Regions from separate parts of the Bacillus sp. OTU530 genome, predicted to be linked through region 3. Evidence: riboswitches for the same ligand, from Rfam matches in the RefSeq annotation. Region 3 holds a riboswitch; each other region holds the start of a gene.
What was found. A riboswitch is a leader RNA that binds a small molecule or an ion and turns the genes downstream of it on or off. The one in region 3 is predicted to bind cobalamin.
Positions count from the first base shown of each region.

Region 1 (3,796 bases), on a different contig from region 3:
AATTAAAATATCAATAAATTCAAAACGAAAAATCTTTCTCCGGTCTTCCTCCGTTGTTCCAACTACTCTTCGTTGCGTTAGGGCAGAATGAAGGTAAATAGCATGTGGCATCACCGTTGCACCGAGAATCCCAGCTGCCAATAAAACACTGTCTACACCCTTAAATTGAGGTACAAGAAACCCGTTTAATATCGGAGCGAGCTCTGGTTTGGCAAAAAAGAGTTGAGTGATAAATGCTAGTACAACAATAAAAAGGAGACCCGTAATCCCTGCTTCAAGAGAACGGAATCCTCGACGCTGAAGTTCAAGGATAGCAAAAGACCCTACTGCAGCAATCAATGCTGCCGGAAGTAAAGGAATACCGAAGATTAAGTATAAGCCTAAGGATGCACCAATAAATTCTGCAAGATCTGTAGCCATGACGACCAACTCGGCTTGGATCCATAGACCAATCGAAACAGGTTTAGGAAACTGCTGACGGGCGACTTCAGGAAGATTTTTACCGGTTGCAATTCCTAACTTTGCTGACATGGATTGAATTAAAATAGCCATTAAATTGGAAACAAGCACTACCCATAAAAGTAGGTATCCATATTTTGATCCTCCAGCGATATTGGTTGCAAAGTTTCCTGGATCAATATAAGCAATGGCTGCCACAAACGCCGGTCCTAGAAAAGGGAGTAGTCTTTTTATTCCTTGAGTTTTTCCTCCTAGAACCGCTTGTGCAGATTGAATTGTTGTGTTATTAATAGAAGATTGTTCTTTTGTAGCTGTATTCTCATTCATGAATAAATCCTCCTAGATATCAGACACCCTATGTTTTCCTACACGCATATGTTTTGTTCTAGACCAACTTTTAGAGAAAAAATTCCCCCTAAAAGTTTCTTGTATACAAATAATATTCCCTAAACCATCTTTTATGCAATACCTAATTTATTCTAATAGTTGAAATAGTGTGATATTGAAGAGGAATCGCTACTACATGTAAAATTCAGTTTCAAATTTTGAGGATTTATAAGTGTAATCCAGTTACAACATCATATTGTAAGCAAACTAGGTGCTCTTGTGAAAACAAGGGGGAACAGGGAATCGGGTGCAAGTCACGAACGGTTCCACCACTGTAATTGAGGAGTTTTCTATCATTTATGTCACTCAACCACACCGTTGAGGAAGACGATAGAGCGCGATGATTCCAACCTATGGTTGTAAACACCAAAACAGCCTTCGCGGAAAGGAGAGGTGTGTAAGGGCAGTAAAAAGAATATTCTTAGTTGTCAGTGAGAGACTATCTGTTGTAAGAAAAATAAAAAGGAGGAATTGATTATGCCTCACTTCACTGACCATCACCATACAGGAGAAACTGTGTCGGAACCTGGTACCTATATTTGTGCAACAGGAGAAAAAAAGGAACTTAAACAAGGAGAGACTTTTCCAGATTGTCCATCCACTGGACACGCTACAACTTGGACCCATGCAAGCCATTCCCATAGAACTGGGGAAACTGTTATGGAATCAGGTCATTATGTAGATGCAGATGGTGAACATGTGGTTCTTCAGAAGGGAGAGAAATTCCCAAGCTGTCCTTCCACAGGAGAATCAGTCATTTGGACACATGAACATTGAACTACCCCCACCTACTCGCTAACGCTCCTTTCCCACAAGGGGACTTCCGTTGGTCGAAGGTGGGAGATTCTGTATCCTCTTCCTAGGAAGCGAAATACAGAGCCGTTCAACAGGCTTCCCTTTCTTCTAACCAAACTTTTGGCACATACTTCTGCAAAATATCACGTTCTGCTTGTGTCAGCCCATGGTTACAAATCTCCTTGTTAAATAATGGATAAGATTGGCCCGATACATGATAGAATATGTGTGGACGAAGCGCTTTGAATGCTTTTGTCAACACACTCCACTGTTTCCAGTGATGCTCCCCATCCTTACGTTCTGTATAGGTTCGCAACACCTTTGGCACCTGTTCCTTCAAGTTCATGCCGCGCCTGCCAATGACGTAGGACGCCGCTTGATGGATGGAAATATGCATCTGTTTCATATACTTCATCTTCCCAATCTGGCTTGTGAAGGCAGGATTCACTTCAAACACAGTGACTCCCATTTTAGCAGCTCGGCTGTGAATGCTATCCTGCATCTTTTTATAGGCAAACATGCTCATCCTTCGATTTTGCTTCCGATTGCGGTAACGGCCGGCAGACTTGGAGAGGGTTGTATCCAATGCCTCTAACACAATCGGTTTATTTCTTTGAACCGCGATGTCCACCAAACCAATCGCTTCTGCTTCTAGAATTTTTGTGATTTGTCCGCTTCGTTTTCCTTCTAAGGAGAAATAGAGACAAGAGGAGGAAAGTAATTGTCCTTGTCCATTCACACTTCTTTTCAGAAAATTTGTTAAAAGAACTGTCTTCTTTAGAAATACTATCACAAAGTTCATCCTGTTACCTGTATTCTCAGTTAAAATTCCAAGATTCTACTTATCCAACCAACAGAGAAATCTCTGTTATGCGAGTGGCATGACTATTCTCAAAAAATTAGGCATACACATGGAAAAAGTGGAATAGGAAGGAGGGCACCTAGATGGAGAGCATAATGTTACCAATTATGACAGCTGCACTTGCCTTTGGTGGGTTGTTAGTAGGAGGAACGGTGGGTATAACAGCTCGAAGTATGGTGACCAATCAAATGTATAGTTTGTATGCCTTTTGCGGAGGAATGTTGGCGGGGCTACTTACTTTTGAACTCATCCCAGAGACACTTTCTGAGTATGAGATGACAGGACTCTTTCTTGGGGGAAGTATAGGTATTTTGTTGATGGTACTACTTCATATGCATTTTCATCATTCGCACCATCAAGAAGGAAGAGAAGGTGAAGCGTGGCGGTCCTTTCTATTCTTATCGCTTGCAATCTATATCCACAATGTTCCAACAGGTGTAGCATTCGGTATATCCATGAAGAACTTTGACACAGCAATACCCTTTTTGTTTGCTGCTGTTATTCATCATATTCCAGAGGGGCTTGCGCTAGCGATACCTTTCTTATTTACCAGGTTTCATATTATATATTTTCTTTTGACGATTACATTACTATCACTTGTATTAGGAGTCGGAACTGTACTTGGCATTGTCTTAAGAAGCGACCATATTCATTTAAATGGTATGCTCATGGGCCTTGCGATTGGAACATTAGGGTATGTAACCGTGAACGAGATGTTATTAAAAGCACAGAAAAAGATGAGTGTATTTAGTTTCTTTTTATTGGCTGGTGGAGGACTTGTATTAATACTGTTATATATAGAGAATTTTATCCAGCACTAATATGAATCATCATGGAAAGGGATAAAGGATGCAAGAGATTCATAGATCATGCTATGACACAAACGGTTTGTGTAGATATTGCATTTCAAGCTGTTATGATGTATCAAAACGGCGTATCTGTTCAGGAAGGCCGAGCATCCATTGATAAACAATATGAGAAAGGTTTGGTAAAACCAACAGCCACCCCTATGCCAACCATGTAATGCTCAACAATCTATTTCTTTGAAAAAGTACATGTTTGTTTATACGAGTCTTGCGGAATTATTTGGCTAGTCATTTGTACATATAACTATGTTAGACTGATTGAATCTATACAAAAACAGTCTATACGAAATGGAAAGACTCTTATAGCTCCATTTAGCATAGACTGTTTATGATGTGTAGCAGCACCTAAATTAATGATCGCTCACTATGTTATCCTTCGATGCAAGCCAGAAAGCTGCAACAATTGATAAGATGACTATTAGGATCG
Region 1 is NZ_JASATP010000061.1:1,512-5,307, forward strand. It holds gene AAHB12_RS27140 (Nramp family divalent metal transporter) at 1-786, opposite strand, end outside; cobalamin riboswitch at 1,038-1,308, shown strand; gene AAHB12_RS27145 (hypothetical protein) at 1,324-1,623, shown strand; gene AAHB12_RS27150 (IS200/IS605 family accessory protein TnpB-related protein) at 1,730-2,434, opposite strand; gene AAHB12_RS27155 (ZIP family metal transporter) at 2,587-3,324, shown strand; gene AAHB12_RS27160 (PCYCGC motif-containing (lipo)protein) at 3,336-3,527, shown strand; gene cydS (cytochrome bd oxidase small subunit CydS) at 3,720-3,796, opposite strand, start outside.
Region 1: linked by a shared signal. The riboswitch ahead of AAHB12_RS27145 (hypothetical protein) and the one ahead of AAHB12_RS24110 (HoxN/HupN/NixA family nickel/cobalt transporter) in region 3 are both predicted to bind cobalamin.

Region 2 (3,796 bases), on a different contig from region 3:
GGTCTTCCTTGGGTATTTTGGGGATTGGCATTTGTAACAGGGATTACGGCTATCATCTTTTGGTTTGGAACAAAAGATATACAGATTTCGGGTGGAGCGAAGACATTAAAGGAATCTTTGTCTGTATTAAAGTTTAAAGAAACATGGTTATTATCTATTTTTTATTTTCTAACTTTTGGAACCTTTGTTACTTTTAGTAGTTATTTACCTACTTTGTTATCTGAATTATTTAACATTACAGGTTTAGCGGCAGGAATCAGGGCAGCGGGGTTTGTTGTGCTTGCTACACTTATCCGTCCAGTTGGCGGGTATTTATCTGATCGATTTGGAGCTAAGAGATTATTAAGCGTTGTTTTTTCTGGTGTATTGTTATGTAGTATTTTCATCGCTTTTACTATAGAAAATTTAATTCTATTTAGTGTAGGGTGTGCCATAATTGCTATCATGGTAGGGATAGGAAATGGATCTGTTTTCAAGATGGTTCCTGAAATCTCCTCGGCAAATACAGGGGCAGTAACAGGTATTGTAGGTGCCATCGGAGGCATTGGAGGCTTTTTTCCTCCTATTGTCCTTGGCCTGGTAAAGGATGCAAGTGGAAGTTATTTTTTAGGATTTGTATTATTAGCTGCTTTTTCTCTATTTTGTTTAATCCTTAATTACACAGGAACCAATAAAACAAAAACAAGTATAAGTGCTAATCTGAATAAAAGTGCATGAACTATAAGAGGTACGAGGAAAGTTATAAAGGGGTTAAAAAACAGTTTGCTTTTAATTATTTAAAGTTACTCATTAGACGATATATTCTAAAAATCAGTAAAACAAAAAGAAATACTGGATCTCCTATCTAGGGAGGCAGTATTTCTTTTTGTTTTACTTTAGTAAGAGGTAAATTTCCCGCTAGAAACGGATTTGATGCATCTGGAAATTTTAGGAGCGAAGTACAAGTGCAACTACGCATCTGTCTTCGCCAATCGGCGTGGTTTCTTTATCAAGAAGGATTTATAGATTTCAAGCATTGTATAATTTCAATTACCACAACATTTTACAACACGTAAAAATAATTTCATTTACTGAAATATAATTATTATAAAAAAATAATTACAATTAATCCATTCTAAGCTAGTCAAACATTTGTTGACAAGATAAAACCCAAGCAATAGAATTAGGAAGGAATTCTGGTATTTACGTTTACTAATATTAAAAATATTTAAATTTTTACAGACAGTTTTAGAGAACTATTGAATAGAGTTTCATTTGAAAATTTCATATTTTGAAAATGGGTGCAAGATACAATTATTTTAGGTTTTATCTGCTTAAATGGGAAGTCGGTTACAATCCGACACGGACCCGCCACTGTGTTGGGGATCAGCACATTATGCTGATAATTTTCAGAAAAACCACTGGGTTATGCCTGGGAAGGTCTGAAAGATATACCCTTAGTCAGGAGACCAGCCTATTTTAACATCACTGTTTGACCTACGGGATACTAGGAAGGTGGTTAGTATGCACTAATGACCATATGTCTGGACTAATACTGCATTTGGACTACATAGACATAATAAGTCTTATTTCGTATGTTAACTTACTGAGCATTTCTGACCTCCTATAATAGGCAGAGATGCTTTTTTATTTGTAAAAAATCGCAAATGGAGGATTGTACATGAGAAGAAGTAGGAACAAAAAACATGCATGGGTTATCTGGATGACTACCATTGTTTTCACGCTATCACTAGTCGGATGTGCTGCATCGCCTGAAGCAACAAAAACGGATAAAAAAGAAGCCTCCGCAAATATAGCTTCTAGTAAAACATTGACGATGGCTTTCGCCTGGAGTCCAGCAAGTCTTGATCCACATGGCAGCGATAGCTGGGAGATCATGCGCTCTGGTGTGGGTGAAACTTTAGTAAAATTAAATGAACAACTGGAGCCAAAGCCTTGGTTAGCAAAAGAGTGGAAGCAAGAAAATGAAACGACATGGGTATTTACCCTACAGGAAAATGTACGCTTTCACAACGGGAAGAAAATGGATGCAGAAAGTGTGAAAAATTCTTTGCTGCGCTCAATAGAAAAAGACCAAAAAGCAAAGGATTTATTGCAAGTGAAATCGATAGAAGTATTGGCTCCAAATCAACTGAAAATCGTGACCGATCAGCCAAATGCAGCCTTGATCCCACACTTGGCTGATCCTTCTACTATCATTGTTGATACAAAAACAATCGAAAATAAGCTCAGCTATCCTGCTCTTACAGGTGCTTTCAAAATCAAGAAATTCAATAAAGACGAGTCGCTTGTTGTAGAGCGCTATGAGGATTATTGGGGAGAAAAAGCGCGCTTATCAAAAGTGACAATCAAATATATTGCCGATGGAAATACAAGATTAATGGCTCTGCAATCTGGAGATGTTGATGCTGCAACGGATATTCCAGTTGATTCTATCGAAGTATTGAAGAAGGATAAAAACATCGAAGTTTTAACCGCTCCGTCTCTGCGGACGCACATGTTGCTGTTTAATATGAAGTCTCCTTTATTTAAAGAGTTGGCTTATCGAAAAGTTATCGATATGTCCATCCCGCGCAAAGCTATTGTCAGCTCGGTTATGAAGGGGGAAGGAACGGAGGCGAAAAGCCCGTTTGCTGAAGTCTTGCCATTCGGTAAGGTGGAAAAAGTCAAAGAAACGCAAACAATCGACCAATTGATGAAGCAAAGCGGTTGGGAGAAAAATGCAAAGGGCATATGGGAAAAACAAGGGAAACCATTTGAAGTAAAGATGTTAACTTTTCCGCAACGACCAGAGCTATCCGTCATGGCAGAGATCATTCAAAATGAATTGCTAAAGGCGGGCATACAAGTAAAGCTTCGCCAAGTGGAGAATATCGACGAAGTCTTAGCTAATGAAGATTGGGATTTATCCATGTACAGCATGTTGACGGCACACACGGGCGATCCACAATATTTCTTAAACATTTTCTATCGTTCTACTAGTGAGTCGAATGTGAGCCACTATGTCTCACCTGCCCTAGACAGCATGATTGATCAACTGAATCAAACAAGTGATGCTACAAAACGTAACGGATTGGCTGTAGAAATTCAAGAACAGATTAATCAGGATTTCCCACAATCGTTTATCGTTCATCCTAAGACGATTTTTGCTGTTAGAAGTGGAGTCAAAGGCTTTACTCCTCTTCCAATTGAGTATTACTATAATAACGCACAAGTTGATGTGAAGAAGTGAGAAACTGAATGGTACGCTTCTGGATAAAACATATTGCGCAATTGTTATTTGTGATATTGTTCACCGCTACCTTTACTTTTCTGCTGTTGAGGTTAGCTCCGGGCGACCCCGCCTATATCTTGCTCACAAAGAATGACATTCCTGCGTCTGAAGAAGCATTAAGTGCGGTACGCAAAGAGTTGGGATTAACGGAGTCGCTAGGGAGCCAATACGTACAGTGGATTATGGATATTTTTACGTGGCAGTGGGGAATCTCCTATGTTTCTAAGGAACCTGTATTAGAGGAGCTGCTTAAACGGTTACCGGCAACTATTGAACTGGCTGCTGCTGGATTGCTGGTGATGATGTCAGTTACCTTAATTATAGGGATCTCCACTGCTATTTATTCTACTGGCTGGCTGGATCGAATGGGGAGAGTCATAGCTCTTTTAGGCTCTTCCATTCCTTCCTTCTGGCTTGGATTTTTATGTATTTATGTTTTTTCTGTCCGGTATGGATGGCTGCCCCCAATGGGGCGTGGTTCTTGGAAGCATCTTGTTTTACCGGCCTTGACACTTGGATTAG
Region 2 is NZ_JASATP010000011.1:67,967-71,762, forward strand. It holds gene AAHB12_RS10665 (MFS transporter) at 1-717, shown strand, start outside; cobalamin riboswitch at 1,262-1,471, shown strand; gene AAHB12_RS10670 (ABC transporter substrate-binding protein) at 1,661-3,232, shown strand; gene nikB (nickel ABC transporter permease) at 3,241-3,796, shown strand, end outside.
Region 2: linked by a shared signal. The riboswitch ahead of AAHB12_RS10670 (ABC transporter substrate-binding protein) and the one ahead of AAHB12_RS24110 (HoxN/HupN/NixA family nickel/cobalt transporter) in region 3 are both predicted to bind cobalamin.

Region 3 (3,796 bases):
AACTCAAACCATAATGGATGATGGCCTTAAAATGATAATAAAAAAAGGATGTGTAAGTATGGCGGTACTAATGAAAGCAGCCCAAATCTCCACTGCTGGTGGAAAGTTTGAACTCGTGAATAGGGAAATTCCAGAGCCGGGTCGTGGACAGGTACGGATTAAAGTAGAAGCCTGCGGTGTCTGTCACAGTGATGAAATGGTAAAAGAAGGATTGATCCCTGGTATTCAGTATCCACGCATTCCGGGTCATGAAGTAGCTGGTTACATTGATAAAATTGGTGAAGAAGTTACGACGTGGCGTGCAGGTCAGCGAGTCGGTGTTGGCTGGCATGGAGGTCATTGTTTTACATGTAATGTTTGCCGTGAAGGAGATTTTGCGAACTGTGTAAATCGTCAGACTTGCGGTATTTCGTACGATGGCGGTTATGCGGAGTATATGGTAGCTCCCCAAGAAGCTTTGGCTTTGATTCCAAATGAATTGTCTTCTATAGAAGCTGCGCCCCTTCTTTGTGCAGGGGTCACAACGTATAACGCACTACGAAACAGCGGCGCAAGGGGTGGAGATGTTGTCGCGATTCAAGGTATGGGGGGATTAGGACATTTGGGCGTCCAATTTGCGAATAAATTGGGCTTCAAAACCGTTGCCCTCTCCCACGGGAAAGAGAAAGAACAGCTTGTACGTCAACTCGGAGCTCACGTTTATATTAATACAGAGATATCTAATGTTACAGAAGAGCTGAATAAACTATTAGGAGCGCGCGTGATTTTGACCACTGCTCCTAATAGTAAGGCGATTTCTGCTCTTGTCGATGGGCTGTCTCAAAACGGTAAACTCCTCATTGCAGCGGCATCGGGTGAACCAATCGAAGTGTCTCCTCTACAGCTCCTTCTTTATCGACGTTCAGTAGAAGGTTGGTATAGCGGCCATGCGAAGGATTCTGAAGATACCTTGAATTTCAGTGCATTAACTGGTGTACGCCCAAGTATTGAAACATTTAGTCTCGAGCGGGTGAACGAAGCATATGAGTACATGATATCCGGTCAAGCCCGTTTCCGTGCCGTTTTAAAAATGGTATAAACTTGACTCGCCAATCGGCGAATCTTTTTAAAAAATTTGATTCATCTACTTTGACTAGGTTTCTATGTTCAGAAAATCATGGCTTTCTGAACAAAATCAAAGGCTCCCTGAAAAGGAGCCATTGATTTATTAATTCATAGTATTTATTTCAACTTTTTGTCTCTTAGACCGAACGCTTATAAAGATAAATGTAGCAACTAAGAAAGTGAAAAGAATGATTCCCACAATTTCAAAATCGAGTTCTGCCCAAGGGTTAAAGAAGGTAAATGCCAGATAGAAGGAAACTCCGTACGCTAAGACGACAATTACCCATCCCATTATTCTTGAAGCAGCTTGCCCAAGTTTGCTTGATTGATTCACCATTTTGTGGACAATCATGGAATCAATTGTATCTGTAATCATCATGCCAAACATAAAAACAAGGCCTAAAAGTAAGGGGGTATATTTACCTGTGTTACTTGCTGCCATGGACCAGACAGCTGTTTGACTTACCGTTTCGGCAGCTAAGGCAAATAAAGCCCCTACTAAAATAATAAGAAAGGGATTCGTTGTTCCCTTCGCAACTTTTGGAATAAACTTTCCCTTTAGCCCGCTTAGTTGAAACTCTTCGTTGTTATTTCTCGTACGTAATAGATTATACGTATTTAATGTGCCAATGAGGAATAAAGAAATAATCGATACCCACGATGCAAAATTATCAAAATAAGCTGGGAATGTAAAATTCTTCATCACCATTCCCAAAATACCAGCCGTCACAGCTACCATTCCCCCGTGGCCAAATGAGAATAGTGTACCTACCCAACGTGCAAACGGACTGCCCATTCGCCAATTATAACGGGTTTGTCCATCAATAAAAGCAAGATGATCCGCATCCAATCCATGTCGAAGCCCCAATACAAAAACAAGTAAAAAAAGTGATACAGTTTCCATTCAAAAATTCCTCCCTTTTCTAAAAATAAAAAGTACAACATAAAAAATCCTCAACCTATGACAGATTGAGGATGTATGGGTACGTGCAAATAAACGACAAAATGGCAGAATACGATTGTCGTTTCATTTTCGTACACCTCTCCTTTCCGCGAAGGCTGCTTTGGTGTTACAACCTAGGTAGGTCTCCTGGCTTTTGCATCATCACTCTCTATCGTCTTCCCCAACTACATAGCTGAGTGACATAATGATAAAGAGCTCCTCAATTACAGTGGCGGGACCGCTCGGGATTTGCACCCGATTCCCTGTTACCCCTTGCTTTTACAAGGGCACCTAGTTTGCTTACAATATAATGTTGTAACTTGATTATACATGTAATCATCAGAATTTCATACCTAATTTGCTGGAGCAGCGTTTTTTCTCCGCTAACAAGGGTAAACACAGTTCATGGAGTCCTAGATAAGGAGTCCATTCCCCCTCTTTTTTTGATGTAGTGTCTACGTAGCGATGTTTTCCGAGTTTAGTAGCCCTAAGAGCGTGTAAGATGTCGCATATTCCCTCCCGTTTTCTACGTTAATGTATTTCCGCAAAAAGGTGACTTTTTCCTGCCCTCCTATTCGACTGTGTCCACTTTTGAAAACATATTCGATTTCATAGCATGATTTTCCTGTGATTGTATTCAGTTCAAAGTATTTTACATATTTTTAATACCCTCCTTAACTACATTTAACATATATAATCTACGATTATATTAGCAACTTACTTCAAAATTAAAATTAAAGATGAGGGTGTAAACATGAAAAAACGTTTAGTAGGCACAGCTGTGTTATCAGTTGCAGCGATGACTGCATTAATTTTCGGTAATGCGTCTAAATCAGATGTACAAGCTGCTAATGAGTCAAATAGTGGAAAGGCTAAAAATGTAATTGTTTTTGTTGGCGATGGTATGGGAACTGCCGCTCGTGATGCAATTCGCCTAGCTACAGTTGGAGTGAATGGTAAACTTGCTATGGAAGATATGCCGTATGCAGGAATGGCTCGTACCGCTTCAGGAAGTTCATTTGTAACGGACTCTGCTGCAGCCGCAACGGCAATGGCTTCAGGTGTAAAAAGTTATAATGGTGCAGTTGGCGTGGATATGAATGGAAAGCCTGTTCAAACTGTTTTAGAGACGGCAGAGAAGGCTGGGAAGGCAACGGGGCTCGTTACGACAAGCCAAGTAACAGACGCGACTCCAGCTGCTTTCGGTGCGCACGTTGCGAATCGAAGCGCTCAAAGTGATATTGCGAAACAATATCTTGAAGACAGTAAAGTGGATGTGATTTTAGGCGGCGGGGAGGACTACTGGTACCCAGCAGGAAATCCTGGCTCTTATCCTGATAACCCACCTGAAGATACTGAAGAAGCAAGTAAGGGGACAAATGGAAATCTAGTAGATCAAGCGAAAGAATTAGGTTATACGTACGTTAAAAATGCTGATGAAATGAAACAAGCAAAAGGTCAGAAACTTCTAGGCTTGTTTGCAAACGAAGAAATGTTCCAGCAAAACCCTGAAGGAGAAGGGGATATTTATAATCCTGTTGTTTCCTTACCAGACATGACACAAAAAGCAATTGATACCTTATCAAAGGACAAAAATGGCTTCTTTTTAATGGTTGAAGAAGAGGGAATTGACGAAATGGCTCACAATGATAATGCTTCCCTGACTATTAAGGCGGGACAACAATTGGATAAGGCTGTGGAAGTTGCGAAGGCATATGCAAAAAATCATCCTGATACTCTTGTTCTTGT
Region 3 is NZ_JASATP010000045.1:12,965-16,760, reverse strand. It holds gene AAHB12_RS24115 (alcohol dehydrogenase) at 59-1,078, shown strand; gene AAHB12_RS24110 (HoxN/HupN/NixA family nickel/cobalt transporter) at 1,208-2,008, opposite strand; cobalamin riboswitch at 2,168-2,357, opposite strand; gene AAHB12_RS24105 (alkaline phosphatase) at 2,802-3,796, shown strand, end outside.

Region 4 (3,796 bases), on a different contig from region 3:
CAATTAGTCTCTTTAAAAAATTAATCAGTCTGTATGAATTTAACAAGTATCCCCATTGTTATTTGTTTTGTTCCCTGTTATTCTAAAAGAGAATTATTTTTGTTCGGTGTATGAAGGGATAATGAGTGTAAAAACAGTTTGTGTCTTAATATGTCTAGACAAGAATAGTATTACAAGTGTGTGTGAATACGCACTAGGGGGCAACAATATGTTACAAGGTACAGTTAAATGGTTTAATGCAGAAAAAGGATTTGGATTTATCGAGCGCGAAGGTGGAGATGATGTATTTGTTCACTTCTCAGCTATTCAAGGTGAGGGATTCAAATCTCTAGAAGAAGGTCAAAAAGTTACATTTGAAATTACTCAAGGTAACCGTGGAGATCAAGCTGCTAACGTACAAAAAGCTTAATTAAATATATAGACAAAAAAAGTCTGACCCAGAAGGTGCACATGTATCTTGTAGGGTCAGACTTTTTTATTCTCCAGAAAATAAAAGAACTGTTCTTTTTAGTAGTGTTATTCATATCAGTCTTCTCCAATGAGCATACTGCCAAAAACTACATAAGATAAACATCATAAACACAACCATTCAGGAGTAGCGTTCATCAATCATCAGGGGCGCGGACGTTCTTGTTTACAATGAATCAGGAAATTTAGAACTTGCAGAACTAAATGCTGAATTTGTTTCTGATCGAGTGCCTAAACAATTTGTGTTAGCTAATGCTTTTGGAACAACGCTAAGACAGTTGAGCACATTTGAACTCTAAGAATCCTGTCATCTTTACCGTCTTGCTTCTAGGATATTACGTAAAGTATACGAATTCCTTATTACTATGGAAGGAATTGGATATAAAAACTCGAATCTATTAGCGTACTCTAATTTCGAGCCTAGGAAGGTGACGAAACATGATGATAAAAACAGCAGATTTATGTGATGTATATAGCGAATACATAGACATATGTGAACCGCTATTCCGCTCTTATGGAAAGAAGCAATGTTTTTATGGACCAATGGCAACGCTGAAGGTGTTAGATGATAACGTGCTTGTAAAGAAGGCTTTGGAAACTTTACCGGCAGGCACAGTTCTTGTTGTAGATGGTGGGGGCTCCACACGCTGTGCGCTTCTCGGTGATAATTTAGCAGCCATTGCAGCAGCACGACAACTTGCTGGTATTATTATAAATGGCTGTGTAAGAGATGTTGCTGAGCTAAAGGAAATTGAGCTTGGCATTTTCGCACTTGCAAGTATGCCCCAAAAAAGTAAAAAGGAAGGAAAGGGGGAGGAAAATAGACTGCTCTCATTTGGGGGGATTGAATGGTATCCTAATCATTATGTGTATGCCGATGAAGATGGTGTAATCGTTTCTGATCGCCTTCTTGTTGAAGAATAAATGAATAGAAGACAGAAGTGAATACGAGAGCGCTGCCGTGGCAGTGTTCTTTTCTTTATAGTAAGGAAGCACCCTAGTAGTCTTATAGCCCACTTCCGTTTTTTAAAAATATAAATCGACAAATATAAGAAAAGATAGTAAAATGAAGAGCGGAATTTCGGATATTGTGACGAGTTCAGGTCGTAATGGCTCTGCCATTGCGTTAAATGGGAAAGATTTGGTGAAAATCCAACACGGTCCCGCCACTGTAAGTGAAGAGGCTTTTTGTTGCGCGCCACACCGTTTTTTGGGAAAGCGCAAAAACGGTTAGCGATACACGAGTCAGGAGACCTGCCTAAGCTTGAACGCCAATAAACCTACGAGGCATAGGGAGGTGTTGTGCACAGCAAAGTCTAACATTTGGTATTCTGTTGAACATTGCTTACGCATGCCCTGTATAGAGGGCCTTTTTTTATGACTTTTTTTAAAAGAGGGAGACAAGGTACATGAGACAGTTGAAAAAATGGATGATCGTATCTCTTACAGCGATACTGCTAGTTGCTGTATCTTTTGTAAATACGGTACATACGGTATTTGCAGAAACGGCAAATACGATTACGCTTGCGGTAGTTGGGGATGCGGAGCGAAAAGTGATTTTATGCCCGAAAGAAGTGGCAGTGCAGCCAGATGAAACCGCATTGGATGTATTAAAGAGAGAATTTCCGAATGGTATCGTTACGGAGCAGTCGTCTTTTGGAGAGTATTTAACTGGAGTTGATGGTCTTCTTTCAGGGGGAGAGAAGCCAAACAGCTACTGGTCATTTGAAGTAAATGGAGCAGCTGCGAATGTTGGAGCTGATGCATACAAGGTACATAGTGGTGACACTGTCGCATTTCGTTATGTAACAGATTGGAACGTAGGATTAGGGAATAAAACACTTGAGGAGAGCATTGCAGAGCTTGGTGGATGTGAAGAGCAAAGCGAACCAGCTCCTACAACCCCGGATCAACCAGGACAATCAGGTCCAACGGATGGTAATTCCGAGCAACCAGGACAATCAGGTCCAACGGATGGTAATTCCGAGCAACCAGGACAATCAGGTCCAACGGATGGTAATTCCGAGCAACCAGGACAATCAGATCCGACGGACGGTGAATCTGGGCAACCAGGGAAAACCGATGAGGATTCTGCACCTGTTTTAATGGAAAGTGTGAATAAGACAATTGATAATGCAGTGCAATTTATGCTAAGCAGAGAGCTACAAAGTGATTGGGAAGTAATTGGAGTATTGCAGTCCGCAGCGGCTGTTTCTGATGAAGCGAAAGCAACTTATTTAAAATCTTTAGAAGATCGTGTAAATACGAGTGCGCGACTTAACAATATGGCACTTGCTAGAACGATTTTAGCAATTAATGCGCTTGGAGCAGATCCAACGAATTTTGCAGGACAAAACCTAGTTTCTAAGCTTTATAATGATGAGACAGTGGGCAGTATTAATTCATATATATATGCGCTGCTTGCGTTAGATAGCAGAGATTACGAGATTCCGAGCGATGCAAAGTGGACACGTGATAGCTTAATCTCAGAGATTTTGAAAGAGCAGCATGCTGATGGCGGTTGGTCTTTCAGTAGTGAAACAGGTGATCCAGATATGACAGGCATGGCATTAACAGCACTGGCTCCTTATAAGAGCCGCGCAGAAGTAAAACCAGCAATTGACAATGCAGTAAGTCTATTAAAAACATTACAAACGTCAAATGGCGGATATGAGTCTGACGGAGTAGAAAATGCTAACAGTGCAGCGCAAGTGGTAACAGGTTTAGCTGCAATTGGAGTGGATCCAGCAGGAAGTGAATTTACAAAGGATGGACATACTCTTATTCAAAATCTACAATCCTTCCAATTATCAGATGGAAGCTTTAAATGGTTAAGTACAGATTCAGAAAGCAGTTCTCTTGCGTCAGAGCAAGCTTTATATGCTCTTGTTCAATATAAGTTCTATACAGAAGGAAAAGGTTCTATCTTCCACTGGACAGGCAATCCGGTTTCTGTCGATAATGGAAGCGCTGAAGAGACAGCTAGTGAAGATAGTGAGTCTTCTAATGAAGTAGTCACAGTAGTCACTGAAAGTCCAACTGCGTCAGCTGAAGCACCATCTACAGAAAATAATACGGATACAGAGGAAATTGTTACGGTGTCGTCATCGAAAGAAACAACAACAACTCCTGCATCAGCTGCGTCAGCTTCCAAAAAGCAAAAGCTGCCAGATACAGCTATGTTTGGAACGGAAACAATTGTGATGACTGCAGCAGGTGCAGTCCTTATGACTGCAGGGGCTATTCTTTGGAGAAGAAAGAAGGCCGCATAATTTTATAACCAACATGATTAGGAGCAAGCACTTGCTCCTAATTGCTTTTAGAAAGG
Region 4 is NZ_JASATP010000005.1:186,858-190,653, forward strand. It holds gene AAHB12_RS05635 (cold-shock protein) at 209-409, shown strand; gene rraA (ribonuclease E activity regulator RraA) at 910-1,392, shown strand; cobalamin riboswitch at 1,553-1,744, shown strand; gene AAHB12_RS05645 (DUF4430 domain-containing protein) at 1,878-3,740, shown strand.
Region 4: linked by a shared signal. The riboswitch ahead of AAHB12_RS05645 (DUF4430 domain-containing protein) and the one ahead of AAHB12_RS24110 (HoxN/HupN/NixA family nickel/cobalt transporter) in region 3 are both predicted to bind cobalamin.